DNA from 3 places in the Romboutsia sp. LXY-2 genome. Region 3 is predicted to be linked to each of the others. Evidence: riboswitches for the same ligand, from Rfam matches in the RefSeq annotation. Region 3 holds a riboswitch; each other region holds the start of a gene.
What was found. Region 3 has a riboswitch for glycine ahead of ACI48P_RS12810 (GrdX family protein). Riboswitches for the same ligand answer to the same signal wherever they lie in the genome.

Region 1 (11,213 bases), on a different contig from region 3:
ATTTTTTCTGTATAAAATCAACGTTATAGTTAGATAACTATTATAATTATTTGCACTAAAAAATAGGTAGAATATTTATTAACATTCTACCTATTTTTTAGTTATTTAGCTTCAGCATATATCTTACAAAAAAATATTGTTACAGTATATTTTCATTAACGTATATCTCAGCTTCTTGTTTTGATATCCCTAAAGCGACTGAAAACTCATCTTCAATTTGTTCCTTAGCTATTCTAAAAAATTTTTCTTCCATTTGTCCTAGCTTTTTATTGCTTTTTGCTAGATCATCTTTTTTATTATTAAGGCTTATCATCGCTTTTAATGTATCTATAAATTCATGAGAGCTCAGTAATGTTTTATAATGATTTTGTAATTCTCTCACATTCTTTATATCATATCTAGTGTCTCTTATTTTTGGAATCTCAGTAATTATTTTTTTAATTTCTTCAATTGTTATAATCAATCTCATAAACACATTTGCATCTACTGGTACAAATACGTTTCCATTTCCATGTATTGGCTTTAATTGATAGTAATTAGTCATTTTATTAGTTATAGGACTATTAAGCTTACTTATACCCTCTACTTCACATACACCTTGATTTCCATAAACAATAAATTCTCCAATTTTATACATATTAACGTTTCCTAACTTGTTCTGTATTTTTATATCTTTTTCTGACAATCTTAGTTTTGCAATTATATATAAAAAAGACCCTTTTAGGATCTTCTTTAATGCTATATATTATTAACATATATAGGTTTTTGTTTTTTCGTTTTCTTACTAAGTTTTATTATATCATATTTTTAAGTAAATAGATATCTTTTCATTAATCAAACTTAACGTAAACTATTAAGCGCTTATCCATATGTATGATTCCAGAACATATAACGAATTAGTTGCTTATTAGTTCTGCTATTAAATTACGCAATAAAAATCCTCTACATAACCATTTTGTTTTGCAGAGGATAAATAATTTCAACTATAAATCACATGGATTTTTAGTTCCAAGTAAGTATTGGATTTTTTACTGCCCTAGCTTCATCTATTCTTTTTACATTGGTATTATGTGGTGCAGTTTTAACTAGTTGTGGATTATCTTCTATTTCCTTGGCTATTTTTACCATGGCATTAATAAATTCGTTTAATGTTTCTAGATTTTCTGTTTCAGTTGGCTCGATCATAATTGCTTCATTTATTATTAAAGGAAAATATACTGTAGGTGGATGATATCCATAGTCTAGTAACCTTTTAGCTATATCCATAGTTTTAACGCCACTCTGCCCTTTACCTATTCCACATAAAACAAATTCATGTTTACATACTGTATCTATAGGTAAATAATAGTATTCTTTTAATTTTTCTTTTAGATAGTTTGCATTTAAAACTGCAACTTGACTTGCTTCTTTTAAGCCTTCTTTTCCCATAGTTTGTATATAAGTATATGCTTTTACTAATACCCCAAAATTTCCATAGAAGTTTTTAATTTTACCTATTGATTTAGCTTTATCGTAATTTAATATATATTGATCTTCATTTTTTTCAATTATTGGAACTGGTAAAAATGGTATTAATTCTTTTTTTACTCCTACTGGACCACTCCCAGGCCCTCCTCCTCCATGAGGAGTTGAAAATGTTTTGTGAAGATTTAGATGAACTACATCAAATCCCATATCTCCAGGTCTTGTTATTCCCATGATAGCATTCATATTAGCTCCATCATAGTATAAAAGCCCTCCAACATCATGAACTAAAGTTGCTATTTCCTTAATGTTTTTTTCGAATAGTCCAAGGGTACTCGGATTAGTAAGCATTAGTGCAGCTACGTCTTCATCCAAAGCTTCTTTTAGCTTTTCTATATCCACTGCTCCATTTTTATCAGATTCTATTTGAACTATTTTAAACCCTGCCATAGCTGCACTTGCTGGGTTAGTTCCATGTGATGAATCTGGAACAATTACCTTAGTTCTATTAAAATCTCCTTTATTTTCATGATATGCCTTTATCATCATTAATCCTGTAAATTCTCCATGAGAACCTGCTGATGGTTGCAACGTTACTTCATCCATTCCTGTTATTTCACCTAATGCTTTTGATAGGTCATACATTAACTCTAAAGATCCTTGTGATGTATTTATTGGTTGATATGGGTGTATATTAGTAAATGATGTGTTACTTGCCATATCTTCATTTATTTTAGGATTATACTTCATTGTACATGAGCCTAATGGATAGAAGCCTGTATCTACTCCAAAGTTTTTATTAGAAAGTAAAGTATAGTGTCTTGCTATATCCAGTTCACTAACCTCAGGTAAACCTAAGTTATCTTTTCTTAAATCCTTTGTATCTATTAAATCATTTATATTAACATCATCTATATCAAGCTTAGGAAGTGAATATGCTTTTCTTCCTGGCTTAGATATTTCTATTAATGTTTTATTGTAGTCTATCATTTTACATCCCTCCCATTATATCAACCAACTTATCAATTTCTTCTTTACTTCTTTTTTCTGTAACACATAATAAGGCTGTATTTTTTAAGTTTGGATATTCCTCTTCAACCTTATATCCGCCTAATATATCATTTTCTAATAACCTAATATTAACATCATCTATACTATCTACTGACTGTACTAAAAATTCTTTGAAGAACTTTCCTTTAAATACAGGTTTGTACTTGTTAGTTGATAACAATTTGTTGTAAGTATAGTTTGCTTTTTTTACACATTGACTTGATACTTCTTTTAATCCTTCTTTACCCATTGTAGCCATATAAATGGATGCTGTTAATGCATTTAATGCTTGATTTGAACATATGTTAGAAGTTGCTTTCTCCCTTCTTACATGTTGTTCTCTAGTTTGAAGAGTTAGTACATAAGCTCTTTTTCCATCACTATCAATAGTTTCTCCTACTATTCTACCTGGTATCTTTCTTGAATATTTTGATTTTGTTGCCATAAATCCAACATATGGACCTCCGAAGTTTAGAGGATTCCCTAAGGCTTGTGCTTCACCTACTACTATATCTGCACCTATTTCTCCAGGTGATCTTAATAAACCTAAAGAGATAGGATCTACACTCATAATAAGAAGTGCTTTATTTTGGTGAACTATGTCTTCTATTTTCTCTAAATCTTCTATTATTCCAAAGAAGTTAGGATTTTGAATTAAAACACATGCAGTGTCTTTTCCTATACTTTCACTTAATTTATGAATATCCGTAATTCCATATTCATTGCAGAAATCTACTTCTACTATTTCACATTGACCAAACTGCATATAAGTTTGTAATACTTTTCTACATTCTGGGTTAACAGTCTTAGATACAATAATTTTTTTACGCTTAGTCTGACCTACTGCCATTAGACAAGCTTCAACTGCTGCTGTTGCTCCGTCATACATAGATGCATTAGCTATTTCCATCTTTGTTAGTTCTGCGATCATTGATTGAAATTCAAAGATTGCTTGTAATGTTCCCTGGCTTATTTCTGCTTGATATGGTGTATATGCTGTATAAAATTCGCTTCTTGAAGTTATGTGATTTATAATAGATGGAATATAGTGGTCATAAGCTCCTGCGCCAAGAAAACATGTTAGATTATTTAAGCTCTTATTTTTCTCTGCTAATTTGTTTATACGTTTACTTACCTCTAATTCACTTTTACAGCTTTCTAAGTTTAAACTTCTGTTAAATTTTAAGTCATCAGGTATATCAACAAATAAATCATCTATTGATTTTAAACCCATACTTTCTAACATTATCTTTTTATCATCACTTGTTGTTGGTATATATGAGAATTGATTTATATAATTATTTATGTTGTCTTTGTTATCATCTTTATTTAAATTTTCATTTTCTTTGTTTTTATATTGTTTTTTATAAAATGGTTTTCTGATAATTTTAGCTTTAACTATTTTCTTTCTTATTGCTATTTCTATCTCCGTATCTAGCTGTGCATATTTTGAGTCAACTAATGCAAGACCTACTACTTTATTTAGTGTAGGTGATTGATACCCTGTTGTTACATATCCAATAACTTCATCATTTGCTAAAACATCATATCCATGTCTTGCAATACCTCTACCACTTATTTCAAATCCTACTACCTTTCTTTGTATTCCATTTTTCTTTTGAACCTCTAAACTTTCTTTACCTATAAATTCACTTTTATCTAATTTTACAAAATATGAAAGTCCTCCTTCTAAAGGTGAGATAGATTCACTTATTTCATTTCCATAAAGAGGCAGACATGCCTCGAATCTTAAAGTATCTCTTGCTCCAAGACCTATTGGTTTAAGATTCTCCTTTCCTATATTTAAAAGTTCATCCCAAATTTTTATTACATCTTGATTTTTACAATAAATTTCAAATCCATCTTCACCTGTATATCCTGTTCTTGAGATAATACATTCTGTATCTAGTATTTCTGCCTCTGAATCAAATGTAAAAAACTTTATTTCCTCTAAATTAATATTTACTATATTTTGTAATATTTCTTGAGCTTTAGGACCTTGAATTGCAAGCTGAGATACTTCATTAGAGATATTTGATATATCTATACTATAGTTCCCTTTATTTTCTATCATCCAGTTAAAATCTTTTTCTATATTGCCTGCGTTTATAACTAATAAATACTTTGTGTTATTAAATTTGTAAACCAATAAGTCATCAACTACTCCCCCATCTTCATAACACATTAGTGTATATATGACGTCATTGTCTTTCATATTTTCTATATTGTTTGTTATTATCTTTTGTATAAATTTCTCACTATCTACACCTTCTATCATTACTTCACCCATATGAGATACGTCAAAAATTCCTGCACTATCCCTTACTGCATGATGTTCTTTAGTCATACCTTCGTATTCTAAAGGCATATCCCATCCCCCAAACTCTAAAAACTTAGCTCCTATTTCTTTGTGTTTTTCATATAAAGTAGTTGTTTTTAGATGCGGTTTACAAATTGATTCACTCATTATAATACCTCCATTTATTTTAATTTTTTAATTTATAAAAGATTCACTTATCATACACATTTGCATTATTTAGTTCTATAAGTATAAACAAATTATGAGCCATTGAATTTACTTTGTACGTAAAAAAGAGGATATACAAGCACAACAAATAATGTTGCCTGTATATCCTCTGTTTATAGACCTGAAAGTTTCAATAATTTTCATTATTTTGCTCCTTCGGTGACTTATAGTAAGGATTATAAGTCTTTCCAGAGTTCCATCAATTAACGATATCTTTGCCTGAAAGTTTCTTTAAAAATTTGGCTATTTTTAAATTTCTTCTTCGGCTCCTAAGTATCTAGGTATCTCTCGCCAATCTCATTTGGAAAATATTTAATTTTATATTATTCTATGTAGTCACTCTAAGATTTAGAATAATATTTTTTCCTTCCCTTCCATCTCATCATCTTATCTGAAGAAATCATAGCCATACGATTATTGCACCTATACATGAGCTACATTATTAACTCCAACCTCTTCCCAATAAGCCACTTCTTCTAATCTCTTAATTATAGGCAGATGTTGAGTACATTCTCTCTCACACTTGCCACACTTTATACAGTCCTTAGCTTTTCCTTTACTATTCATTGTGTAGTTCCAGCACTCTAACCCATAAACATCCTGTATCATTTGACTGTCAGTTTTCTTAAACATTTGTTTTTCATTATAAAGAAGCATATAAGCTGATGTATTAATATCCATAGGGCAAATATTACAATATCCACATCCACTACAAGTAGCATTTAAGTGTTCTCCTAGTTTTTGTTTTATATTTTCTATATCTTCCTCAGTGTACACATCATTTTCATCAGCTATCCTACAAGCATGATCAATATCCGAAAAACTTCCAAATCCAATTAAAGATATTGTTATTTGAGGACTTCCAATATTAAATCTTAATGCAGCATCAATAGCAGTTTCTCCTTCTTTGGCTAAAAAAGATAAAGCATCCATATGCCTTGGGACTTCACCACCATTTAAAGGATTCATAGCTACTACTCCATACCCATTTTTATGAGCATGCTTGACTCCATTCCATCTATATGGGAAATTAAGTATATTTATTCCCATTGTAACACCCTCAAATTTATTATCATCTAAGACCTGTATAACCTCATCCCCTGATTGATGTGATGAGAATACTATATGATCTATTAAACCTTCTTCTTTGCACTTTAAAAGTCCTTCATATTGTCCACCTTTTTTCATTGCAAGGTTATAATGATCTATTTCTCTAAGACACCAAACATGATAAAAATCAATTTTAGGTACTCCTAATACTTTTAAAGAATTTTTCACTGCCTCTATAGATTTCTCTGCAGTATCAAATACCTTAGGCTTCCCTTTGGTTGATATGTAGAAATCTGTTTTTCCTTCTTTTATCATTTCTCTAAATGCTATTCCAAATATTTTTTCACTTCTATCATCACAATACCCTGGAGCTGTATCAAAATAGTTTATTCCTTTTTCATAGGCATATTTAACTAGTTTGGCATTTTCTTCATCACTTTTTTCTAAGTCGAATCTTAATCCACCAAATCCAACTACTGAAACACTTTTCCCTGTTTTTCCATATTCCACATATCTCATATATAATACCCCTTCTATTATTGATATCTGATACTAAAATTGTATCATATACTTTATAATAAGACATCAAAAGTCTTTGATATTATATCAATAATTTTATAAATACTAAGCTTATCCACTTGATACAAAAAAACCTCCCATAGTATCCAGATTCTGTAATTAAATCTGTAAACTATAAGAGGATTATAATTTATACTTGTAAATATTATATGATTTAAAATAACTTTATCAAATCACTAGGATAAATCTTCCCCAGATTCTAAATTTTCAACATGGACAGTAGTACAATTATTTTTATGTGCAACCAACGTAGAGCCTAATGCACCTGATATTAATGCTTTAATATCTAAACCAACTGCACCTTCTAATCCCTTTATTACCTTATCTGTAGTAGTCATGATATCTCCTACCATCTTAGCACCGTTACCTTCGCCATACATTGTTATACTATCAACATTTGCTAATGGAGCTGCTGCATTTTTAACTATCTCTGGTAATTTTTCTACTACCATCTCTATTACTGCTGCCTGTTGCATCTTATTCATAGCCTCTGCCTTTTTATCTAAACCTTCTGCCTCGGCTAATAGCTTAGCTTTTATAGCCTCTGCCTCGGCTTTACCGACTGCACTTATACCTTCAGCCTTTTTTTGCTCTGCTACTAATTCTGCTTCAGCTTTATCTTTTAATATTTCATATTCTTTTTTAGCTTTATATTGATCTACATCGGCTTCTTTTTGTTTCTCATAAGCCTCTGCATCTGCTTCTTGCATTCTTTTATACTTCTCTGCTTCTGCTTGTTTTTTGATTTCGGCTTCAAGTACTCTTTCTTTTACTAAAGCTTCTTTTTCCCTTATAGCTATTGCCTTTTCTTGTTTTTCTATATCAGCATCAGCTCTAGTAGTTTCTAATCTCTTTCTTTGTACCTCTTCTGTTATCTTATATACTGCATCTGCTTCAGCTTTTTTCTCATCTTCTTTTATCTTTAATTCTGACTGTTTTAGTGCTAGTTCATTGTTTTTTATAGCTATATCTTGTTCTGCTGTTACCCTAGCATCATTAGCTTCTTTATCTGCTTTTGACTTAGCTTGTGCGATTTCTTTTTCAGAATTTGCTTTAGCTATTTCTGCATTTTTTTGTATAGTTACTATATTATCTATCCCTAAGTTTTCTATTACCTTATTATCATCTATAAAGTTTTGAACATTAAAACTTATTAATTCTAACCCCATTGCATTTAAATCTGGCTCTGCATTTTCTTTTACTGCCTCAGCAAACTTTTTTCTATCCTTTACCATATCTTCTAACTTCATTGTACCTACTATTTCTCTAACATTTCCTTCTAGGACTTCTCTAGCTACACTAGCTATGTAGTTGGTATCTTTACCTAAGAAGTTTTGAGATGATAATTTTATTAACTCATCACTACTTCCTACCTTTAAGTTAACATTAGAGTCTACCCTTACATTTATATAGTCTGCTGTTGGTACTGTACTAGCTGTTTTAACGTCTATTTGTATTAATTGTAATGCTAGCTCATCTTTTCTTTCAAAAAATGGTACTTTTATAGTAGCTCTTCCTATTACCACTCTAGGCTGTTTTCTAAGACCAGAAATTATAAAAGCTTTATCTGTTGGTGCTTTGACATAACCAGTAGCTAATAAAACTAAAACAACTACACATACCACTATGGGTATTAAAAAAGAACTTTCTAAAAACATCAAAATAACTCCCCCTCTCTATTTCATTACTTGCGGATTTTCTCCTTATTAAAGTCTATGTATAAATAAAAATATAAATAACAGATTATATATTGAATTTTAACGAGCTAATTTTGTTATAAATCTCTACTAGGTAATTCTGAACAATACCGAAAATTTGTAGAAGGTCAAAAAACTACGATGAATTTATAGAAAGTTACTTTAATGTTTAAAGGGAGCTATATCTTAGCATATTTTGCCATGATATAACTCCCTTTAAACATTGTAGCCTACCTTATTATATAAGATTACTCTTTGCTTCTTCTAAATTCTCTTTTACTTTCGTTAATTCTTTCAATTTAACATTTTTGCTATCTAAAACTTTTTCAGCCTTTTTTAGTGCAATCTCTACTTTCTCCCAGCTTTTCTTTGTATAGTTATCTTCAACTAAAGTTTTTGTTTCTGAAACTAAATCTTTTAGTGCATCTAACTCTATTTGTACCATATAGTTATCAAAATTATCGCTTAAATCTTTATATACTATATTTCCATCAGCTTCGTAAAGTATATTTAATTTATCATCATTGAAAGATAAACATGAGTATCCACCACCACTTGGATTGCCGTTTTCTGGATAAGGTACACATACTTCTTTAATACCTTTTGATAAATCATCAAAGTCTATCATATAAACAGTAATATTATCTCTAACATATCCACCTGCAGTATTTTTAGGTGCTGAAATCAACCCTATTTCATGACCATTTGAAGCCTCAACTTTTATAAATGATCCCTGGCAGCCTGATCCAGCTCCAGTTAAAATCTTTTCATGTAATGGTTCATAAATTTCCCACGTACTTCCTAAGTCATAAGATATATATGATGCCCTGTACCCAGTTGAATCATATCTAGCACTCATGATTAAAGCTCCATCCAACTCTATCACCATATTTTCAGAAGTTTTTTTATCTGGTACTTTATTACCCATAGTCCATGTTTCACCATTATCTTTTGAATATATAATACTTGAATAGTAATTGTTAGCATTATTTTCTCTTAATGCAATTTGTATTGGCATTACTATTGTTCCATCTTCCATTGTTATACCAGCACCAACACCGCCTAACCATCCAATTGTATTACTTGGTTGGTTATTAATTCTTTCTGTATTTGTTGTTAAATCTATTTTATCAGACCATGTTGACCCGTTATCATCAGAGTAAACCATCTGAACAGACCAGTCCTCTCTTAATGAAGGTGTACTACCTGCCCAGTTTCCATCTTTATTCCAAGATCCTGCGATTAATATTATTCTCCCTGTGTCTGTAACAACAGTAGTTGAGTCCATTACACGAGAGAATTTTGGATTCACTCTATCATTTTCCATTACAGTTTGATAATCCCAAGTCTTACCACCGTCTGTACTTCTTGCTGCACCTATATCTATAAATGCATGGTCAGGCGCTCCATTATATCGAATATCTGAAAATGCTAATAATGTACCGTCCGATAACGTTTGCATACTAGGTATTCTGAAATACTTTGCTCCCCATGTATTATTAGTTCTGTCAAATACTGTTATTGGCTTAGGTTCATTATTTGTACTTAGGTCTTGTGCAAATACTCCACTGATATTGCATACTGCTAAAGCAATAGCCATACTTATAGTTTTGAATTTTTTTAGATTTCTTTTCATTAGTTTCCCCCTTAAATTTTCTATTCTTTTGTGATTTTAAGCCCTTATAAAATAAAGTTTACATATACAAAAAATATTCCCCTTATTTATTGACATGTAAAATCCATTTTTGAATTTATTAATTCCCCCCCCTTTACATTTTATAATATATTATCGGCCAATTTTTATTTTTCTTTAGTTATTAATTTATTTTTTATTCTATATTAAACATAAATATTTGATTTTTTTTCAAATTTAGTGTAGAATTTTTCATGCAAATCTAATAATACGATAATTTAAATTAATAAATATAAAATTAACTTTGTTTAAGTAATTCGACAGTTACTTAAAGCATTTTATTAAATAACGACTTGGGATAGGAGAGATTTACAAATGAGTACAATTACAGTTAGCTACCTAGTATACGCAGAAGGTACCGATACAGAGGGAAATAGATTTTATTTTGAAAAGGACAAGACTAAGGATGTGGAAATACAAACAGAAGATTTTAATGGTGTAGAATTAGATGATGATGTTTTAGATGCTATTACTAAAGAAATACTTTCATATGAAAATAAAAGAACTTCATATGCATTTAATAAATCTAATTATAAGAAAAATAATATCTATAATTTTAATGATGATAATCCAGGGGTAACTATGCCTATAGAAAGGGTTAAAACTACTAAATTAGAAATAGTTGATGTAGAAGTAATATAAGGGCTCAATAGTTTTTATATATTATTACAAAAGCCATATAAGTAAGATACTAATTGTTTAGCGTCTTACTTATATGGCTTTTTTTAATTATTATAAGTTGTAACTATATCTAACCTCTTTTCTTACTTACTAGTAATTGATGATTAGTATTTTATCTGACTCCGTAGAATTAATTTCTAAAGTATAATTCTCTTCGTCAAGAATCATTTCATTAAAGTTAGGATTATATCTTTCAAAAAGTTGCTTACTTCTATAATTTTTTATGCCAGCCTCTTGCCATATTATAGTTATATCTTGTTTATCTTTATTAAATACAACACGTACTGGCACATGTTTATCAAATATAACCTTTTTGTCTTTTTTAGAAATAGCCTTTATACCTACATCAAATGCACTACACTCAAAATCATGAAATCTATGAAATGATTTTAATGAATCTAAACTATCTGTTAATGTCTTTCCTTTTAATTTTCCCATGATGATTCCTCCTAATATTGTTTAATTTATTATT
Region 2 (11,213 bases), 140 kb from region 3:
TGTGTCAAATACAGTAATAGCTTATGTTGGAGAACAAAGAGAAATTAGGTTAGAAGAAGAGAGAATAGCAGAAGAAAAAAGAATAGCAGAAGAAAAAAAGCGTAAAGAGGAAGAAGAAAAGAAAAAATACATGGTTGGAGTTAACCATGAAGCTAAAAAATACTCTTATGATGCAAAAATAATAGGAGAAAAGCTTAGTAAGTATGATTATTCTAACAATGGGGAGAAAATTGTATTTTTAACTTTTGATGATGGATCTTCTACAACAGTTACACCTAAAGTATTAGATATACTAGAAAGTGAAGATGTAAAGGCTACTTTCTTTGTAACAGGTCAAAACATTGAAAGAGGTGGAGATGCTGCTAAAGAAATAGTTAAGGACGTTTTTGAGCAAGGTAATGCAATAGCAAATCATTCATATAGTCATGATTATAAGAAGCTATATCCTAATAGAACAGTTGATGTTGAGGCTTTTAAGGAAGACTTTAAAAAGACTGATGATTTATTAAAGGATATATTAGGGCCATATTTCTCGACTAGAGTATTAAGATGCCCAGGTGGACACATGTCATGGAAGGGCATGGATGCTTTAGATGCACACCTTGAAGAAAATAACCTAGTATCAATTGACTGGAATGCACTTAATGCTGATGCTGAAGGAAAAAGAAAAGATGCTAAAAAACTTGCAGAACATGCAATAAGAACTTCTGAAGGAAAAGAAATAGTAGTACTATTAATGCATGATACTTATGGAAAGGAAGAAACAATGAAAGCTCTTCCTGAAATAATAAAATACTACAAAGATAACGGATATACATTTAAAACATTGGCTTAACAACTTTGGTCGGACTAAGTATTAAATCAATTCACAAATTAAATATATAAATAAAAAATACTGGATTAAATTAAAATCCAGTATTTTTTATTTATATAGAACTCGTAATAACTTATGATATGTAGTAACTTTTTATTGTATTTTAATAAATTTAATCTATTCTTAAGAAAATCTTAAGATTTTAGTAGGGTTTTTCTTAAGAATTAAATATTATAATATACTTGAGTTTGTAATGATAACATATAAGTAAGTTAGGAGAGAGTTGGGGAGTGTTAAAAAATATTAATAATTATAGCGTTAAATTAATTAGAAGTAAATCATTAATATATAACTGCATATTTATTTTAAGTATGTTTACCATAGTCCAAATAATAGGAGTAGCTGTCTGTTTTAGGTTTTTAAGTGGAAGATTGAGCATGACATTAGGGCTAATGTGTTTATTAAACTTTCTATTATATAAATTTCTTAAATTTTAGAAATAGTATATGCAATCACAAATTGAGCAATTAAAATTTTTTACATAAAAGGCTATATCAATATAATATTGATATAGCCAGTTTTTTGGTTACTTTAAACATTCTATCTTTAATATTCTATTGTATTTTAATATAATATCTTCTAGAGGTTCATTGTCTTTAAGTATAGTGCCTTCTACAAATCCAATGTCTTTATATGTTTTTACTATCTTAATAATATCCTTTTTTATTAAAATACATTGATCGTTTAATTTTAACGAACAGTATGTTATTTTAAATATTTTAATTTTACTTTTATCAATAGTTTCATAAAGAAGATCAGGTGATATATACTTCATTGTTGGATCCGGTCTCATATTATCACTCCTAGATGTAAGATAAAAATATGTCTATATTTTAAAATATGAAAAGGATGTAGCAAAGTTACTAGTTCAAAATATTATTATAAAAATTAAGACGCAGACTTCATAGAATTTTTCGAGTCTTCATTTCTTTTTAAATACTCAAAGTACTTTTTAGTTTCTGATATTACAATTGGAGATAATATAATAAGTGCGATTAAATTAGGTAAAGCCATAAGTCCATTTACAATATCAGCTATTATCCAAACCACTTCTAGTTTTAAAAATGCTCCTAATAGAACCATTAAAACGAAAATTACTCTATATAAATTAATTCCTTTTACTCCAAATAAAAACTCATAACATCTTTCTCCATAGTAACTCCAACCAAGAATTGTTGTAAATGCAAATAAGCTTAAACTAATAGTCAAGAATAAAGGTCCTAATGTTGGTAGTACAGAACTAAAAGCGGCTTGTGTCATTAAAGCTCCATTAAATTCTGATTGCCAAACACCTGAAAGTATAAGTGTAAACCCAGTAAGAGTACATATAATTAGACTGTCTATAAATGTACCAGTCATTGAAATTAAACCTTGTTCTGCAGGCCACTTTGTCCTTGCAGCAGCGGCAGCTATAGGAGCGCTTCCCAAACCAGACTCATTAGAGAATACACCACGTGCAACCCCATTTCTTATTGCCATGGAAACTGTAGAGCCTAAAAATCCACCAATTGCAGCAGATGGACTAAATGCACTTTTAATAATTAATATAAACGTTTCTGGTATTTGATTAAAGAAATTAACAACTACAGCTAAACATATTAATATATATATTATAGACATGGTTGGGACAACCTTACTTGCTACATTAGAAATACTTTGTAGTCCACCAAAAATCACAAATCCAACTATTATGGCTAAAACTACGCCAGTTATTCTTGGATCGATACCAAAGCTACCATTAATAGAATCGGTTATTGAATTAACCTGAGTAAATGTTCCTATTCCAAGAAGAGCAACTAATATACCGCTTATTGCAAAAAATACAGCAAGAGGTCTATACTTATTACCCATACCATTTACTATATAATACATAGGACCACCTGATATCTGACCATTGTTATCTCTAGTCCTATATTTTATAGCTAGTACACCTTCAGCGTATTTTGTTGCCATTCCAAAGAATGCAGCCAGCCACATCCAAAATAAGGCACCAGGACCTCCAGCTTTTATTGCAGTGGCAACCCCTACAATATTACCTGTACCTACTGTTGCAGCAAGTGCTGTACATAAAGCACCGAAGCTTGATATGTCTCCGCTACCACTATTCTCAGCCTTAAAAATTAGTTTAATAGCTTTAGGTAGCTTTAAAACTTGAATGATCCCAAGTTTCACCGTAAATAAAATTCCTGTCCCCACAAGTAGAATTAATAGTGGTGGACCCCATACAAATGAGTTTACATTACTTAATACATCAATTAAATTCATAAAACACCCCTTAAAGTAAATTATAGTGATGAACAACTCCAAATAAAATTTCGGGAATGAATTAATTGACAGGAAACTAATATAAAATTAGATATGATTTAGTAGTGTAATAAAAAAAGCTAAATTGAAAATAATCAATTTAGCTCTGGATACACTTTAACTATGGTATAAGATTATAAATAACCATAGTAAAAATCCCTGTCCTTTTGCCTGAGAGATTGAGCGAATTGCTTTGCCCCTTCGGCGCCCTATATGGGTCTCTCCAGAGTTTCCTAAGCTTTACAGTCACTACTTATAAAAAGTACCTGATATTATTAATCCTTCGGTGTGCACATGGCATCTCTTCTATAAAGCCTCAAACGGAATATGTTGTTGTCGCATTACTTATTACTAATCTAATACAAAAAATACATGATTGTCAATAATAAAATAAATAATAGGATATAATTTATGTAAATATAATAGCAATAAATATTTACATAGTTTATTATAGTAATATGAAAATAATAAGCAAATAGTAAAAATAGAAGAGGTAAAAATTATGTCAAAAACGTTAGTACTAGCAGAAAAACCTTCAGTAGGAAGAGATATAGCTAGAGTATTAGGATGTAAAAATGATAAAAATGGATATATAGAAGGGCCGAAATATATAGTAACCTGGGCTTTAGGTCATTTAGTTACATTAGCAGACCCCGAGAGTTATGGAGATAAATATAAATCTTGGGACATGGAAGATCTCCCTATTGCACCTAAAACCTTAAGAACTGTAGTTATAAAAAAGACTGGAAAGCAGTTTAATACAGTTAAATCTCAAATGAATAGAGACGATGTAGGTGAAATAGTTATTGCAACTGATGCAGGTCGTGAAGGAGAGCTTGTGGCAAGATGGATAATAGATAAAGTTAATGTTAATAAGCCACTTAAACGCCTTTGGATTTCATCAAATACTGATAAAGCAATAAAGGATGGGTTTGCAAAACTAAAAGATGCTAAAGAGTATGAAAATCTGTATTATTCAGCAGTTGCAAGATCTGAAGCAGATTGGATAGTAGGTATTAATGCAACACGTGCACTTACTACTAAGTACAATGCTCAGTTATCTTGTGGAAGAGTGCAAACTCCAACATTAGGTTTAATACTTCAAAGAGAAAAAGAAATTAGAGAATTTAAGCCAAGAGAATATTATACTCTAGAGCTTACAGCATTAAAAGGAAATAGTGATATAAAGTTATTTTGGCAAAATAACAATAGTTATTCAACTTTTAATAAAGAAATAATTGAGAAGATTGAGAAAAAGGTTAATGGTAAAGATGTTAATATAGTTGAAGTTAAAAATAATAATAAAAAGCAGTATTCTCCGGGACTTTATGATTTAACTGAGTTACAAAGAGATGCTAATAAAATATATGGATATTCAGCAAAAGAAACATTATCTATAATGCAAAAGCTTTATGAGCACCATAAAGTTCTTACATATCCAAGAACAGATTCAAGATACTTAACTAGCGATATTGTAGATACTATTAAAGATAGAATAAAGGCTGTAAATGTTAGTGATTACTCAAAAGTTTGTAATAAAGTACTAAAGACAGGTATTAAGGTGAATAAATCTTTTGTCGATGACTCGAAAGTTAGTGACCATCATGCAATAATACCTACAGAAGAAAAAGTATTTTTAGGTGAGCTAAGTGAGAAGGAAAGAAGAATATATGATCTTGTTGTAAAAAGATTCTTATCTGTTTTATTGCCACCATATGAATATATTCAAACAACAGTTAAAGCTCAAGTAGAAGATGAAACTTTTGTTACTAAGGGCAATAATGTTGTAAACCTAGGCTGGAAGGAAAGCTACAAATCTTATGAAGAGGAAGAGGTTTATGAAAGCCTTCCAATACTTAAAGTTGGAGATGTTTTAAGCACAACTAAAGTTAAAATAAATATAGGTAAAACAAATCCACCAGCATTTTTAAATGAAGGTACTTTACTAACTGCGATGGAAAAAAATAACCTAGGGACAGTAGCAACAAGAGCCGATATTATAGAAAAACTTTTCAATTCTTTCTTAATAGAGAAAAAAGGAAAAGACATTCATGTTACTTCAAAGGGAGTACAATTATTAGACTTAGTCCCAAAAGATTTAAAAACTCCGGAATTGACTTCTGAATGGGAAGCAAAACTACAGAAAATATCTAATGGAAAGTTAAGTAAAAATAAATTTATTGATGAAATGAAGAACTATTCAAGTGATATAGTTAAAGAAATCAAGAATAGTGAAAGTAAGTTTAAACATGATAATTTAACAAGAAATAAATGTCCAGAGTGTGGAAAGTTTATGCTTGAGGTAAATGGGAAGAAAGGTAAAATGTTAGTTTGCGAAGATAGAGAGTGCAACACTAGAAAAACTTTATCACAAACTACAAATTCAAGATGTCCAAATTGCCATAAAAAACTTGAACTTCGTGGAGAAGGTGAAGGAAGGATATTCACTTGTAAGTGTGGTTATAGAGAAAAATTATCAGCTTTTAATAAAAGAAAAAAAGAAGAAAAAAATAAGGCATCTAAAGGTGATGTTAAAAAATATTTAAATAATCAAAATAAAAGTCAAGAAAGTTTCAATAATCCATTTGCTGAAGCTTTAGCAAAACTAAGAAGGTAACTAATAGAACAATAATTTCATAAAGAAAATATGTTGCAGATATAAAGTACAAATATAAATTGACCTCCGCGGATAGAATGGTATGCACGGTGGTGTGATCAGGAGCTATATATACTAACTATTTAGCTCCTAATCTATTTAACATCAATAAGTTTACCGTGTACAACAGTGCGAGCATTATTAAATTCATAACTACAGGTAGATAAAGTAATAATTTTTTCAAAAGAAGAAGCCTCAAGTTGCGATTTATATAATGATTTATTGCAAACATCTTTAATATAGTTTTCAAAATCCATATCATTTTCGAATTTAGTTATTAAATAATCATATTCGACACTAGTATAATAAACAGAAAATACTTCATAGATATATTCTGTATCATCTTTAAAGACCCTAATCTTATTATTTTGTGAAAAAAACTCTTCATCTTTAAAATTCTCTAGTTGGGAGAACATTGTATCATTTTTCATGTTGTGTCCATAGATAATAGTGTTTTTATCATTTTCATATGTATTACGATAGTCCATAAAAATACACCCAGAATCTAGTTTATTTCCATAAAAATCTTTATACAGATAAAAGTAATTATCTTTTCCTTGGACAACAGGATAATCGATATTAGTATTATCAACACTTACCCAAAATCTAAAGTCATTATTAAGATGAGATAAGTCTTCTTTTATAGTTTTATCTTCATTTGAATCAATATAGTTAGACTGACCTAAATAAGTGTCCTTCAGCTCATTATAGGTATCATTAGCCATTTTATACTCATTAAACTTTATGTAAATGTTGTAACTGCAGTAAAGAATAATAGAGACTAATACTGTGTTAATGATAGTTTTAGAAAATTTTCTCATCAAATCACCCCATATACCAAAATTAAGTTATATTAAAGTATAGATATTTAGATAGAGAATGTAAATAAAAATAATTTATTATAGAAAGAAATAAATTAGAGGATATTTTAGAATAATATCGAAAAATAGAAATATATGCTAGGTAGAGTAAGGTGATGGAATTATTCATTTTACACAGATAAATTAAGATAGGAGTTTTGATGTGAAAAGATTAACTTTAAAGATAGCTACAATAGTAATAGCAATATTAATGTTTATTACTAATACAGTATTTATTTTAGCAGAAGATAATGGAGATGGTAGTGGAGGGGGTCAAGGAAATCCATTAGAACTAAGAAATCATTCAATTAGCAATGGACAGACAAATGTAAGCGTAAACACTTCGATAAGTTTAGAATTTAGCAAAAATGTAATCAATGCATCTGTAAAAGTAAATAATATGGGGTGTTTTAGCTTAAAGGACGACTATGGAGCTAGTCATCCTATTAATGTTATAATGGCTGATGATCAAGTAGAACCTGATAAAAAGAGGATTATTACCATTAGTGTAGCGACTCATCTTAAGGAAGGAACAAATTATACATTATTTATTTCTAAAAATATTAGATCAAAAAGTGGTGACAATATGATAAATGATATAAGGTTATCATTTACTACAGATGGAAATCAAAAAGAAGAACAACCTATAAAGCCAGAGGAACCTAAACCTTCACAGCCAAGCACTTCTACAAGTAATACACAGGAAAATACAAGTTCTTCTAATGACGATAAGGATCATACTAAAAATGAAATAGCAGATAAAGAAAGTGCTAAGAATGACGTGAAAGCAGAAAATGATAATGTTATAGATAAAAGTGATAATGAGGATGAAACAAGTAGTGAGGAAAGAGTAGAAAATTTAGTGGAAACTTCAAAAGATAACAATGTTGAAAATAATAAAAGTTATAATGCTTTAACCATTTCTTTAATAATAGTAGTAGTTATTATTGGAGTAGGAATATACCTATATATGAAAAAGGTAAAAAAATAATATGAACAATGGTAAAAAAAGATTATATATACTGTTTATTTTTACAGTTATTGTATTTTTTATAACAATATGTATTGGAAGATACGAAATAGAATTAGAAATGGTAGTTAAAAGTATGTATCAAGCAGTATTTAATGTTGATATGAATATTCCAAACGACATATACACTGTTGTAATTGAACTTAGACTTTCTAGAGCTATTCTAGCTACACTTGTTGGAGGTTCCCTTGCAGCTGCTGGTGCGGCATTCCAAGGATTATTTCACAATCCGCTTGTATGTTCAAGTATACTTGGGATATCATCAGGAGCAGGATTTGGTGCGGCACTATCAATTATTTTGTTTACTACAACAGCATTAACGCCTGTTTTTGCATTTTTCTTTGGGATATTAGCAGTTACTCTTAGTTATTTTGTAGGAAGGATTTATAAAAATACTACTAATATCACTTTGGTACTTGGAGGCACTATTGTAAGTAGTATGTTCTCTGCCTTATTACAACTTATGAAGTATGTTGCTGATCCATATAGTCAGCTACCATCTATTACATTTTGGATGATGGGAAGCTTAGGATCAACAAAAAATCAAGATATTTTTATTTATGGAATACCAATGGTAATGGGAATGATAGGACTTTGTATATTGGGCTGGAAAATAAATGTGTTATCAATGGGAGACAGAGAGGCTAAATCATTAGGGGTAAATGTAGATTTGAATAGATTGTTAGTAATAATTTTTGCAACTTTGGCTACTGCTGGTGCAGTATGTGTAAGTGGAGTAGTTGGATGGGTTGGACTAGTCATTCCTCATATTGGTAGAATGATTAATGGAACGGATAATAAAATATTATTACCAACTAGTATTCTATTAGGTAGTTGTTTTATGTTGATTGTTGACACTATATGTAGAACTCTTACTGGAGCAGAGATACCTTTAGGTATAGTGACAGCTCTTTTTGGCGGGCCATTTTTCATATATCTATTAAAGACAACTAAGGGGGCAAATTGGTAGATGGGGATATTAAAAATAAATAACATAAGTTTTTCATATGATAAAAAACAAATATTAGAGGATATATCTTTTAGTGTAGGTGAAGGTGAAATATTTTGTATAGTTGGTCCTAATGGATGTGGCAAATCTACATTATTAGACTGTATTATAGGTGTTAATAAAATAGATTCTGGAAGTATTATCCTTCAAAATCTAGATATAAATAAATATAAGTACAGTGAGGTTGCAAAATATATTTCTTATGTTCCACAATCACATGTAAAGAGCTTTCCATACAGTGTGAAAGACATTGTACTAATGGGTAGAACACATAGCTTTGGATTTGCTTCAAAACCGACTGTAGAAGATAAAGAAGAGGTAATAAATGCTCTAAAAAAAGTAGGAATTGAAGAACTAAAGGATAGAGCATATACATCATTAAGTGGTGGAGAACTTCAGCTTGTTATGATTTCAAGAGCTTTGTATCAGAATTCAAAAATAATAGTTATGGATGAACCTACTGCACACTTAGACTTTTTTTATGAAAATAAAGTATTAAAAATTATTTCAAACTTAGTAAAAGAGGATAACATTTCAGTAATAATGGCTACGCATTTTTTAAATCATCCTTTTTATTTTGAAAATGAAAAAATAAAAACCACTGTGGGTATAATGAATGATAAAAGAATGTTATTTAAAGGCAGGACATCAGAAACTATGACAAAAGAAAAATTAAACCAAGTTTATAATCTTAATGTTAACATAAGTCAGTTTGAGTATAAAGGAAAGACATATAAACAGGTTGTTACTTTATAAATAAAAAAGGGAATGAAGAGATGGGAAGAGAGTATACTGATAATAAAAATATAAAGTTAAAAATTATATTGATGATTATATCGTTGATAATAGTGTTAACGGGCTGTACAAAATCTTTAGATGATCGTAGTGAAATAAAAGAAACAAAAACTGTAATTGACTGCATTGGAAGAGAGGTTGTGGTTCCTAAAAATCCTCAAAGGGTAGCTATTCTATATGCATACACTGGACATGTGGCTACCTTATTAGGTGAAGAAGATAATATTGTAGGGCTAGTAGAAGGTTTAAAACGAGATGTTCTTATGCAAAGAAAAATAGAGAATATAAATAATATTAGCGTCCCCTATAACTCAGGAATAATAAATATAGAAGAACTTATCAAAATTCAGCCAGATGTTGCATTTGTAAGAATGTCAACTGTACAAAATGAGGGAGAAGTTGAAAAGTTAAATAAGGCAAATATTCCTTTTGTAGTAGTAGATTATACAAATATTGAAGAGCAAAAGAAATCTATTAGAGTGATGGGAGAAGTATTAAACAAAAAAGAAGAAGCAGAAAAATATTTAAAATTTTATGAAGATATATTAAATCTAGTTAAAGAGAGAACGTCAATTCTAAACGATGATGAAAAGATAAGAGTGTATCATTCTATAAATGAAGCAGTTAGAACTGATAGTAAGGGAAGTATAGGAGATGAAATAACATCTATGGCAGGACTTATAAATGTATCTACAGATGAAGAATTAAATATTTCAGAAGGCTCTGCTTACTGTACACTAGAGCAAATATATAAGTGGAAACCAGAAGCCATTATTGTTAATGAAGTTAGTGTGAAGGAATACATGTATACAGATAGCAAGTGGACAGGTTTGGGTGCAGTAGAAAATAAGACAGTATATAATTTACCAGTTGGGATATCAAGATGGGCACATCCAGGCTCACTAGAAACACCAATAGCAACACTATACATAGCAAATTTATTTTATCCAGAACTATTTGAAGAAATAGACATTAGTAAAATTACAAAAGATTACTATAGAGATTTTTTTGGACTTGAACTAAGTGTGAAAGATATAGAAGCAATATTATCAGGAGAGGGAATGAGATTAGAAAAAGATAATTAGGGGGGCTTGATATGAGGATATTAATTTGCATTGATGATACGGATAATTTGGAAAGTATTGGAACGGGTCATCACGCACAGAGTCTAAGAGTTAAGATTGAAGAGAATAATTTAGGTAAGACATATTTTATATCTAGGCACCAACTGTATGTGCATAGTGATGTGCCATATACATCTCACAATAGTGCTATGTGTTTTGAAGCAGATGTTGAAGAAGCAAATATAGGGGAAATAATAGAATTAGCTAAAAAACATTTGGTTGAAGTAAGTGCAGATGGGTCAGACCCAGGTCTTTGTGTTGTTGCAAAAGAAAATATTAAAGAACCTGCTAGTCTTATTGCTTATGGAAAAAAAGCAAAGTGTAGTTTGTTAACAAAAAAAGAAGCTTACGAAATGGCACAAAGTCAATGTATACATCTATCTGAACATGGTGGAACAGGTCAAGGTGTGGTAGGAGCTCTCGCAGGTGTAGCACTTAGATATTTTGGAAATGACGGTAGAGTAAAAGGTAAGGTAGAAATAGGTAAGAAAGATGATATACTAACTGTAAATCAAATTAAGGCCATTGGTAATTTTGATAGAGTTGTAACTTTAGATGGAA
Region 3 (11,213 bases):
CTCCTACCCCTGTCATATCTATTATACCTTCTTGGAATCCAACTATTTTACCTGTAGTAACAACAGCAGCACCTTTTAATACATGAGTTCTACCTTCTCCTACAGTATCTACTTTAGAAAGTATTCCTGGGAATATTCCACCTTTTCCTTCAACTTTAACTCTTGGCTCTATAACATCTTTTACAGGTGTTATTCTTATACTTTCACCTGGACGAGCTAATTCTAAATCTATTGATTTTATGTGCTCATCTCCACCTATTTCTCTTATCATCTCTTCTTTATTGATGAATAAAACTCCCTCTTTAACTTCAGTTACTTCACCAAACTGTACATCTTTAATAAAGATTTTTCCTAATTCAAGACGCATAAGTGCACCCCCCTGATATTTGTTCTTAATTTATATACAATTGAGATAACCCAAAGATTTAGATTATCTCAAAGTTATAGCTACTTTAATACTTCTAAATCTTAATAATGTTTCTTTATCATTGCTTCTATATTTGGTATAGTTGCATCATCCTTAGTAACTTCATCTACTTTAACGCCATCTTTATATATAGCTAATGTTGGAAGTCCTAATACTTTCTCTTTTATTGCTACTCTTCTAGCTTTTGTAGTATCCATAGCACAGAATTTTATTTTATCCCCATATGTTTCAGCTAATTTGTGAACATCTGGCATTAAAGCTTTACAAGGTTCACACCCTTCACTCCAGAAATCAACAAATATTATTCCTTCACCTTTTAATACTTCTTCTTCAAAAGTGCTTTTATCTAATGCTAACATTTTAAAACCCCCTTAGTTTTTATAGAATTTTTAGTTTAGTATAATCAAAGTTTTATACTGTAGCTTCTTCATGGCTAAATTTATGTTCAATATATTTTTCAGCTACTATAGTAGCGATAGCCCCATCATTAGTTGCAGTTACTACCTGTCTTAAAGTTTTTTGTCTACAGTCCCCAGCTGCGAAAACGCCTTCGACATTAGTTCTCATATCTGCATCTGTTAAGATATATCCTTTTTCATCCATTTCTATATGCCCATCAAATAATTTAGTTTGAGCATCTAGACCAACGAAACCAAATATTCCCATTGTTCCATCTTCTTCATCTGCAAAGTACTCATTAGTCTCACCAGTCTTAGTATTTTTAAATACTACTGATTCTACTATTCCATCACCTTTTATTTCTTCTATTACTGTATCTAACATAAACTCTATCTTAGAGTTAGCTCTAGCTTTTTCTTCAACAGATTTAGCACATCTAAATGCATCTCTTCTATGTACTATTGTTACCTTTCTAGCAAACTTAGTTAAGTACATACCTTCTTCTAAAGCACTATCTCCGCCTCCAACTACGAATACTTCGAAATCTTCAAAGAAATCTGCATCGCAAGTTGCACAGTAAGATACTCCTTTACCAGTAAGTTCTATTTCACCTGGACATCCTATTTTTTTAGGAGTAGCTCCAGTAGCTATTATTACTGCTTTAGCTCTATATTCTTCTTTTTCACCCTTTAATACCTTTATATCTTGGCTAAAATCAACTTCTACTATATTATCTTTAACCATTTCAGCTCCAAAGTCCTTACATTGCTCAACCATTCTTGCTATTAAGCTTGGTCCTGAAGCATTTGGTACTGAACCTGGATAGTTTGCTATTTCATGAGTAGTAACTATTTGTCCACCCGTTTTACTTTTTTCTAATATTAAAGTTTTTAGTTTAGCTCTAGCCCCATATAATCCTGCAGATAATCCTGCTGGTCCACAACCAATTATAACTATGTCATAAACGTTTTCCATTTCTCTACATCCCCCTTGTAATTTGTTATACATACTCTATTCGTTGTAATGTATTACTGAAAATGTCAAAATCTATTACTTTAAAATCATCCATAACTCTTTCTGGCCAGTTAGGAGTGACTTTATTGCCTTGGAATTTCATTGCTGTTGCTATTGCGTCTTCTATTAATGTCACTGAATTTATATCTAGGTTATTTGCTTTTTTTAAAATTATGCTTCGATATGGTGTCTCATTTGGCTTAACACTCCCGTATAATGGATGTGTTAAAAGTTCATAACCAGAATGTATTAAGTTTCTACATTCCTCTAGTATTTGTACGTAAGTCAACTCTTTAAATAAAAGTTCTCTATTTAATGTATTTTCTTTTACCATTGGGTTATTTGTAACTATTAACATATATCCCACTCTCTTTCTTAAGTTTTTATTAACAAAAAACAGAGGGCACAATTCCAATTGTACCCTCTGTAAATAATCATTGTTCAGAGATCCGTCCAAACACAGTCCTTTTACCTGAGAATTTCATTTGAATTTCTTGGATAGATTCAAATTTGTCCCTTCGGTCACTCCTTTTCAGAAGTTGTCTTCCATGTTCTTCAACCGGTAAATTTTTATATTTTGACTTTCTTAAGTGATGTGTATTTAAGACTTATTTGTCTTTATACTTGTAGTATATAACCTTTTCTAATATGTTTCAATAATAATTTTTCCATTTTTTTACCATTGTTTTGATGTTTTTGTTAAAATTTTCTCATGAAATGTTCAAATTTCAATATTTTTAACCATCATTTTTATCTATATATTTTTTTAAATTTATTGATATTTTCTATGAAGATTTATATATTCTTTTATATTTTTGTATGTTTTTTTATATATTTTAATAAATAATTATTTTTTTTTGTCATCAATTTTGTCGAACCAATCACTAATATAATTAATTACATTTTCAACTGAGTTTTTCTCAAAAGGTGATTTTAAATTTCCTATGTCGATTATTTCTAAAAATGATTTAGTTCCTCCAACCTTACATATATTTAAATAGTCATTCCAAGCATTAGTATTATCATTCATAGTTTTTTCAAAGAATTGAAGTGCACAAATTTGTGCCAATGTATAATCTATATAGTAAAAAGGATTTTTGAAAATATGCCCTTGCTTAAACCACCAGCCTCCTTTTTCTAAAAATTCGTTATTTTCATAATCTTTATGAGGCAGATATTTACTTTCTATTTGTCTCCAAACTTTCTTTCTTTCATCTTTACTAAGTTTTGGATTTTCATAAATAACATGTTGGAATTCATCTACTACAATCCCATAAGGAATAAATTTTATAGCATTTGACATATGAGCAAATTTATATTTATCGCTATCTTCCTTGAAGAATAATTCCATCCATGGGTAAGTTATAAACTCCATACTCATAGAATGTATCTCACAGCTATCTAGTGTTGGAAAGTTTATTTCTGGCATTTCTATATCTCTTGACATATATAATTGAAAAGCATGCCCTGCTTCATGTGTAAGTACATCAATATCATCTGCTGTTTGATTAAAGTTAGAGAAAATAAATGGTGATTTATATTTTGGAATATAAGTACAATATCCTCCTGCACCTTTATTCGGCTTAGTAACTAAATCCATAAGCTCATTTTCTAACATAAATTCAAAGAAATCTTTAGTTTCTTTAGATAACTCTGCATACATCTTATGCCCACAATTAATTATATATTCATCATTTCCTTTTGGTTTAGCATTACCACTTAAAAACTCTATATTTTCATCTACATAAGTAAGTTTATCTATTCCTAATCTTTTTCCTTGCTTTTTGTAAAGTTTTGATGCTACCGGAACTATATAATCAAGAACTTGTTGCCTAAATACTTTTACCATATTAGAATCATATTCTGTTCTCATCATTCTTATATAACCAAGCTCTACAAAGTTATTAAATTTAAGCTTTCTTGCAATTGAATCTCTTATTTTAACTAGCTTATCGAATATATCATCAAATTTTTCTTCATTTTCCTCAAAATATCTATAAAAAGCTTCTGATGATTTAATTCTAACATCTCTATCCTTCGATATCATATATGTTTGAATCCCTGAAAGATTTTTATCTTCTCCATCAAAATGTATTTTAGCACTTGCAAGTAATCTAGTATATTCTGAGCATAGCTTGTTTTCTTCTTGAAGTTCATTTATTATTTCAGAAGAGAAAGATTTTAATGAATAACTTGCAATTTTATAAAATTGCATTCCATACTCATTAATAATATCTTCTTTAAATTTTGAATTTACAATGGATTTATAAAAGTACGAATTTAATTCATCGTAGTATGGTAAATATTCATCCCAATATTCTCTTTCTTCTTTGAAGAAAGTATCTTGTGTATTAATACTATAATTTATGGATGCTATAGTTGATATACTTTTTATATCATTTCTAAGTTCATTAAGCTTATTTATATTTTTACTTTGAATCTCATATGTATCACTTTCATTAATTTCCCTAATTATTTTTAAAAATTCCTCTTTAACTATTTCATAACAGGGTCTTTTATATTTAAAATCTTTAAATTTCATTTTATCACTCCTATCTTAAATTCTAATTATATATTAGTTTTTATTTATAATCAAATTCTCATATTTATGTTTTTTAATAACTTTCTTCTAAATTTTTTTATGTAAAAAACACCTCAAATACTAATGTATTTAAGGTGTCTCTAATCTTCTGCTTTTTATCAAACTTTTTATACAGCTTCTACATCGTCTCTTTCAAATTGAGAATTATATAAGTTAGCATAGAATCCACCGGCTTCTAAAAGTTCCTCATGGCTTCCTTGCTCTACTATATCTCCATTATTCATAACAAGTATTAAATCTGCATCTCTTATTGTTGATAATCTATGAGCTATAACAAAACTTGTTCTTCCTTCCATTAAGTTTTCCATAGCTTTTTGTATTAATACTTCTGTTCTCGTATCAACAGAACTTGTAGCTTCATCTAGTATTAATATCTTAGGATCAGCTAGTATAGCACGTGCTATCGTTAATAACTGCTTTTGACCTTGAGATACGTTACTTGATTCTTCATTTAGCTCCATGTTGTATCCACCTGGTAATGTTTTAATAAAGTGGTGAACATGAGCTGCTTTAGCTGCCTTTATAACTTCTTCATCAGTAGCATCAAGCTTACCATATCTAATATTTTCTTTTACACACCCATTAAATAACCATGTATCTTGTAGTACCATACCAAACATTTCTCTTAGTTCATTACGGTTAAAATCTTTAAGGTTATTTCCATCTATCATTATTGATCCACTATTTACATCGTAGAATCTCATTAAAAGTTTAACTATAGTAGTTTTTCCTGCACCTGTTGGGCCTACTATTGCAACTTTTTGGCCTGGCATAACGTGAGCTGTAAAATCATTTATTATTGTTTTGTCTGATTTATATCCAAAGTTAACATTTTTAAAGTCTATTTCACCATTTAAATTAGTTATTGAAACTGGATTTTCTACAGTTTGATCTTCTTCCTCTTCTTCTAAGAATTCAAATACCCTTTCAGAAGCTGCAGCTGTAGATTGTAATAAGTTAGCAACTTGAGCTATTTGCGCTAAAGGTTGAGAGAAGTTTCTTACGTATTGAATAAATGATTGAATATCTCCAACTTCAATACTGTTTCTTATAGTTAAATATCCACCCATTATAGAAACTACAACATATCCTAGATTTCCTATGAACATCATTATAGGTTGCATCATACCAGATAAAAATTGAGATTTCCATGCTGAATTATATAAAGTTTCATTTAGCTTATCAAATTCTTCAGTAGCTTTTTCTTCTCCATTGAATACTTTTACAATATTGTGTCCACCGTAAAGTTCTTCAACATGACCATTAACATGACCTAAATATTCTTGTTGAGCTTTGAAGTGCTTTTGTGATTTCTTAACTATTACAGACATTAATATCATTGATATTGGTAATATTATCATTGAAACTAATGTCATACTAACGCTTATTGATAACATCATTATTAATACCCCAATTAATGTGATAACAGAAGATATTAATTGTGTCATACTTTGATTTAAACTTTGGCTTAAGGTATCAATATCATTAGTAACCCTAGATAATACTTCTCCATGAGTTTTTGTATCAAAGTATTTCATTGGCAATCTATTTATTTTAGTAGATAAGTCTTTTCTTAAATTGTAAGATATTTTTTGTGAAATACCACTCATTATATATCCTTGAACAAATGAAAATGCCGCACTAATTAAATAAAGAACTACTAATGTTGCAATTATTTTTCCTATTGCATCAAAGTCTATCCCTGAACCACCAGAAATTTTCCCTACTAAGCCTTCAAATATTTTAGTTGTTGCTTTACCTAATATTTTAGGCCCAACTATTGAAAAGGCTGCACTTCCGATGGCGAATATTATTACTATAATTATTGAAAGCTTATATTTTGCTAAATATGAGCCTAATTTTTTCATTGTACCTTTAAAATCTTTTGCTTTTTCTCCAGGTATACCAGGTCTCCCCATTGGGCCCCCCATACCTCTTCTTGGTTTTTCATTACTCATGTGCTAGCTCCTCCTTAGAAAGTTGTGATAAAGCTATTTGGTTATAAACCTCACAATTTTTTAGAAGCTCTTGGTGAGTTCCTATTCCTACTACTTTACCTTCGTCTAAAACAATAATTTGTTCTGCATGTAAAATAGTACTTATTCTTTGAGCTACTATTAATACTGTACTATCTGATATTTCAGTTTTTAATGCTTTACGAAGGGTAGTATCTGTCTTATAGTCAAGTGCCGAGAAACTATCATCAAATATATAAACTTCTGGATCTTTAGCTATTGCTCTTGCAATCGATAATCTTTGCTTTTGTCCTCCAGATACGTTAGTTCCACCTTGAGATATTTCTGTAGAATACCCTTCTGGCTTAGCATTTATAAACTCAGTAGCTTGAGCAATTCTTGCCGCTTTTATCATCTCTTCTTCACTTGCATTTTCTTTACCATATTTTATATTAGATTCTATAGTACCACTGAATAATACACCTTTTTGTGGTACATATCCTATTTTATTTCTTAATTCATGCTGAGATACACTTCTAATATCTACACCATCTAATAATATTTCACCATCGCTTACATCAAATAATCTCGGTATTAGATTAACTAATGTAGATTTACCACTACCTGTACTACCTATAAATGCAGTAGTTTGACCTGGCTTAGCTGTAAATGTAACATTAGATATTGTATTTTCTTCAGCATCCGGATATTTAAATGAAACATTTTTAAATTCAACAACACCTTTTTTATTGTCATCAAATTTTTGTTCTTCTTTTGGATCTTGTATAGATAAATTAGCAGTTAATACTTCATCTATACGAGTTGCTGATACAGAAGCCCTTGGTAACATTATTGAAACCATAGATATCATTAAGAATGACATTATTATTTGCATTGTGTATTGCATAAACGCCATCATATCTCCAACCTGCATTGCACCTGAATCAATACTATATGCACCTTTATATACTATTAATAACGTAATAAGGTTCATTATTAACATCATCATTGGCATCATACAAGCCATTGTTCTGTTAACAAATAAATTTGTTTTAGTTAAATCTATATTTGCTTTATCAAATCTTTTTTCCTCATGGTCTACTGTACTAAAAGCACGTATAACCGGAATTCCTGTAAGTATTTCTCTAGTAACTAAATTTAATCTATCAACTAGTTTTTGTACTAATTTAAACTTAGGCATTACTACTGCAAATAAGAATAATACAACACATGAAATAGCAGCTACAGCTACACCTATGATCCAAGCCATTGATGTATTAGTATTCATTACTTTCATTACACCGCCAATACCTAATATTGGAGCATAAATTACTATTCTAAGCAACATAACCATAAGCATTTGTATTTGTTGGATATCATTAGTACTTCTAGTTATTAGTGAAGCAGTAGAAAACTTAGTTAATTCCTCATTAGAGAAAGACATAACTTTTCTAAATACACCACTTCTAAGATCTTTACCAAGATTGGCGGCAACTCTTGCACCTAAGAAACCAACAGCTACAGTGGTCATCATACTTATTAATGCTATTCCAAGCATTTTAGCACCAGCTATTAATATATATACATTTTGATTTTTCTCTGTATCTATACCTACTTTTTCATACTCGGCTTTCACAAATGAAACAGCACTTTGAGTTATCATACTATCTGGAAAATCTTTAAATTGATCATCTAGTTTTTCCTTCATAGCATCTATTTGTTCACTAGGCATCATAGAAAGAATATTAAATACATCTACATCTTCACTTGAAGCCATTTGTGGAGGTAAGTTTTGTAATAGTTGTTGCTTTATCATTTTAGACTGGTCACTATCACTTTCTAAGCCTGATACCATTATCATAGGTTTACCAAATATATTATTTAGTTTATCTAATGTTTCTTCATTTTTAGTATTTAACTTATATAAAGATTCCTCCTTTATTATTGGATAATCTTTTTCATACTTTTTATAGTCTTCTTCGCTAAGTGACGATTTATCTAATAGATCATAATTATCTAAAACACCTTTTTTATCATCCTCACTCATAAAAATCATTAGTTTATCTAATTCACTTTTTCTAATTACACTAGGAACAGCATTTTCTACTCCTCCTTGCTGAATCCCTACATTGACTATCTTAGATGTATAGTCTGGTAAGGATAAATCACATACTGCCTGAACTACTAACAATAAAACTATTGCTATAACAGGTACTACGGATTTCTTTAAATACTTAAATAGCTTAAACATTTACTCAATTTCCTCCCGTACTTATGCTAGATTTATAAAAAATTCACTTCCCTTAAGCAACTAGGTTTGTTAAACCATTTTTATTCTTATGCCAAAGTAAAAAGCGATTCATATCGTAAAAAAGTCTTCCTTATATTAATTAATAAGACTTTCTAAAGCTAAGATTAAAACTCTTTATCATTTAAATGGTTGCTTCTATCATTTGCTGCCATCAAATTATCTGTCATCTTAGATATTAGCTTTTTTGCTTTATCAATTTCTTCTTCCGTAAAATTGATAAAGCATTCTTTTTCTATTTCCTTATTTATATCTTCTAATAACTTGCATACTTCCAAACCTTTTTCTGTAATAAATATTCGTGAGATTCTTTGATCGTTTTCATCACTTTTTCTCTCTATAAACTCAGTTTTTTCCATCCTCTTTATCATAACTGTAATAGTTGATGGCTTCACATTTAATTTTTCACAAATCTCTCTTTGACTTAATCCATTTAAATTTCTCAAAATTAATAATAATTTTGTTTGACCTGGATGTAAACCTATCTTATCAAGATATGAATGCACTCTTAAAAAATGTGTATGTACTAGCTTAAATAAGATGTCATTTATTGAATTCCCAAAATTACAAACCATTATTTCCTCCTTTAGTTAGTCAGCTAACTATTATCTTATACTATTACTTATATTATTTCAATACATTCAGAAAAATATTTAGTCGACTAACATATTTTTTATATAAGATTTATTTTGTTCATTTTTATAAATGTGATATAATTTCATTGTTCGTTATAATTAAAGTTTTCTATTAAAAACTTTTATAAAATACTTGGGAGGATGACTATGTATAAACTTATTGCCTTAGATATAGATGGTACTTTATTAAATAGTGAAAAAGAAATAACGTCGAATGTTTATGAATCAATACAGGAAGCAAAGAAACAAGGATTTAAAGTGGTACTTTCTACAGGAAGACCTCTTCCAGGAGTTACTCCTTTATTAGAAAAATTAAATTTAACTGATGATGGAGATTATGTTATATGTTTTAATGGTGCAGTAGTCCAAGAAGTTAAAAGTAAAAAAGTTATAGCTGATATAGATATGACTGTTGAAGATTTTAACATAATATATGACCAAATTTTTAAACCTTTTAATACAAATATACACATAAGTACACCTACAAACTTAATAACACCACAAGAAACACCACATAAATATACTATACATGAATCAAATCTTAACAACATTTCTATAGAATATAGAAGTAAAGAAGATATTGATGAAAACATAAAATTCTGTAAAATAATGATTGTAGATGAGCCTGAAAGATTAGAGGAAATAATTTCTAATATTCCTAAAAAAATGTATGAAGATTATACAATAGTAAGATCTGCTCCATTTTTCTTAGAATTTCTAAACAAAAAAGCTAATAAAGGGACTGCCCTTAAAGCACTATGCAACAACATAGATCTTCCTATAGAAAAAACTATAGCTGTTGGTGATGAAGAAAATGACCAACACATGATAAAACTAGCAGGACTTGGTGTTGCAATGGGAAATGCTCGTGATAGTATAAAAGAAATAGCTGACTATGTTACTGATACTAATAATAATCATGGGGTAGCTAAAACTATAGAGAAATTTTTATTAAATAAAGCTATATAATATAAAAGGAGTTACTTGTTAAAGGTAACTCCTCTTTATTTTACTATTATCTTGTTATTTTTCTAGCTAAAGTGGCCGTCCAAATCCCAACCATTGTAACCCCTAGAAACATTTCAATTCCTGATAAAAAAACACTATAACCAATAGGCGTGATATCTCCATATCCAACTGTTGTAAATGTTACAACACTAAAATATAAAGACCTTAGAAAATCAAGTACCAATTCAGAAGAAGGTAAGTCTTTAAGTATTAAAATATCATAGTCTATAATTTCAGCTCCAATACTTAAACCTGTAAACATATATAATAAAGTAAATACTAATACTATTTCAATAGATGTAATCAAAGCATAAGTTGGCTTTTCACCATATCCACATAACATCCAGTAAATATAAGATTTTATCTTATCTAATCCCCTTAAAGTCTTATTTTCAAGCATTTTATATAAATAATAATATTCTCCAGCTTTATTTGGTAATCTATTTGCTTCAAACTTTGTAGATATATCTTTATATATTTTATAAATTTTTTCTAAATCTTTATCACCTTTGCCAATAAATATTTCATCAATAAAACTTTCTTCATCTAGTTTTGTTAAAAATTCATCTTCAAATAATAGGCATTCCATTCTAGATTCAATAATTTTAATACTTCTCATATCACAATCTGATATTATTATATCTTTAATATTATTTTCTTTTAAAATTGAGCTTTTTAGATTACTTAGTATAAACTTTGTTTTATCAAATGATGTATTTATAAATATACTCTTTTCCAAATTACAATTTTTAAAACTACACTCACTAAAGCTACAATCTTCTTTAAACAATGCAATAAATCCTGATGGATCAGAAAAATCACATTTATCAAAAACTACATTTTTAAAAGAACAATTACTAAATAC

Region 1: linked by a shared signal. The riboswitch ahead of gcvPA (aminomethyl-transferring glycine dehydrogenase subunit GcvPA) and the one ahead of ACI48P_RS12810 (GrdX family protein) in region 3 are both predicted to bind glycine.
Region 2: linked by a shared signal. The riboswitch ahead of ACI48P_RS12115 (alanine/glycine:cation symporter family protein) and the one ahead of ACI48P_RS12810 (GrdX family protein) in region 3 are both predicted to bind glycine.

The regions. Positions count from the first base shown of each region.
Region 1 is NZ_JBKFGI010000004.1:377,968-389,180, forward strand. It holds gene ACI48P_RS10115 (CarD family transcriptional regulator) at 140-637, opposite strand; gene gcvPB (aminomethyl-transferring glycine dehydrogenase subunit GcvPB) at 1,003-2,454, opposite strand; gene gcvPA (aminomethyl-transferring glycine dehydrogenase subunit GcvPA) at 2,456-4,981, opposite strand; glycine riboswitch at 5,239-5,342, opposite strand; gene ACI48P_RS10130 (aldo/keto reductase) at 5,465-6,610, opposite strand; gene ACI48P_RS10135 (flotillin family protein) at 6,847-8,328, opposite strand; gene ACI48P_RS10140 (exo-alpha-sialidase) at 8,606-10,003, opposite strand; gene ACI48P_RS10145 (hypothetical protein) at 10,376-10,702, shown strand; gene ACI48P_RS10150 (hypothetical protein) at 10,832-11,179, opposite strand.
Region 2 is NZ_JBKFGI010000006.1:199,055-210,267, reverse strand. It holds gene ACI48P_RS12125 (polysaccharide deacetylase family protein) at 1-835, shown strand, start outside; gene ACI48P_RS12120 (hypothetical protein) at 1,401-1,667, opposite strand; gene ACI48P_RS12115 (alanine/glycine:cation symporter family protein) at 1,763-3,139, opposite strand; glycine riboswitch at 3,328-3,415, opposite strand; gene ACI48P_RS12110 (DNA topoisomerase III) at 3,681-5,795, shown strand; gene srtB (class B sortase) at 5,930-6,655, opposite strand; gene ACI48P_RS12100 (Ig-like domain-containing domain) at 6,858-7,685, shown strand; gene ACI48P_RS12095 (FecCD family ABC transporter permease) at 7,687-8,694, shown strand; gene ACI48P_RS12090 (ABC transporter ATP-binding protein) at 8,695-9,489, shown strand; gene ACI48P_RS12085 (ABC transporter substrate-binding protein) at 9,510-10,613, shown strand; gene ACI48P_RS12080 (hypothetical protein) at 10,625-11,213, shown strand, end outside.
Region 3 is NZ_JBKFGI010000006.1:341,861-353,073, forward strand. It holds gene ACI48P_RS12795 (glycine/sarcosine/betaine reductase component B subunit) at 1-367, opposite strand, end outside; gene trxA (thioredoxin TrxA) at 469-786, opposite strand; gene trxB (thioredoxin-disulfide reductase) at 839-1,801, opposite strand; gene ACI48P_RS12810 (GrdX family protein) at 1,827-2,198, opposite strand; glycine riboswitch at 2,291-2,399, opposite strand; gene ACI48P_RS12815 (M3 family oligoendopeptidase) at 2,688-4,382, opposite strand; gene ACI48P_RS12820 (ABC transporter ATP-binding protein) at 4,550-6,400, opposite strand; gene ACI48P_RS12825 (ABC transporter ATP-binding protein) at 6,393-8,648, opposite strand; gene ACI48P_RS12830 (MarR family winged helix-turn-helix transcriptional regulator) at 8,813-9,280, opposite strand; gene yidA (sugar-phosphatase) at 9,488-10,309, shown strand; gene ACI48P_RS12840 (ion channel) at 10,356-11,213, opposite strand, start outside.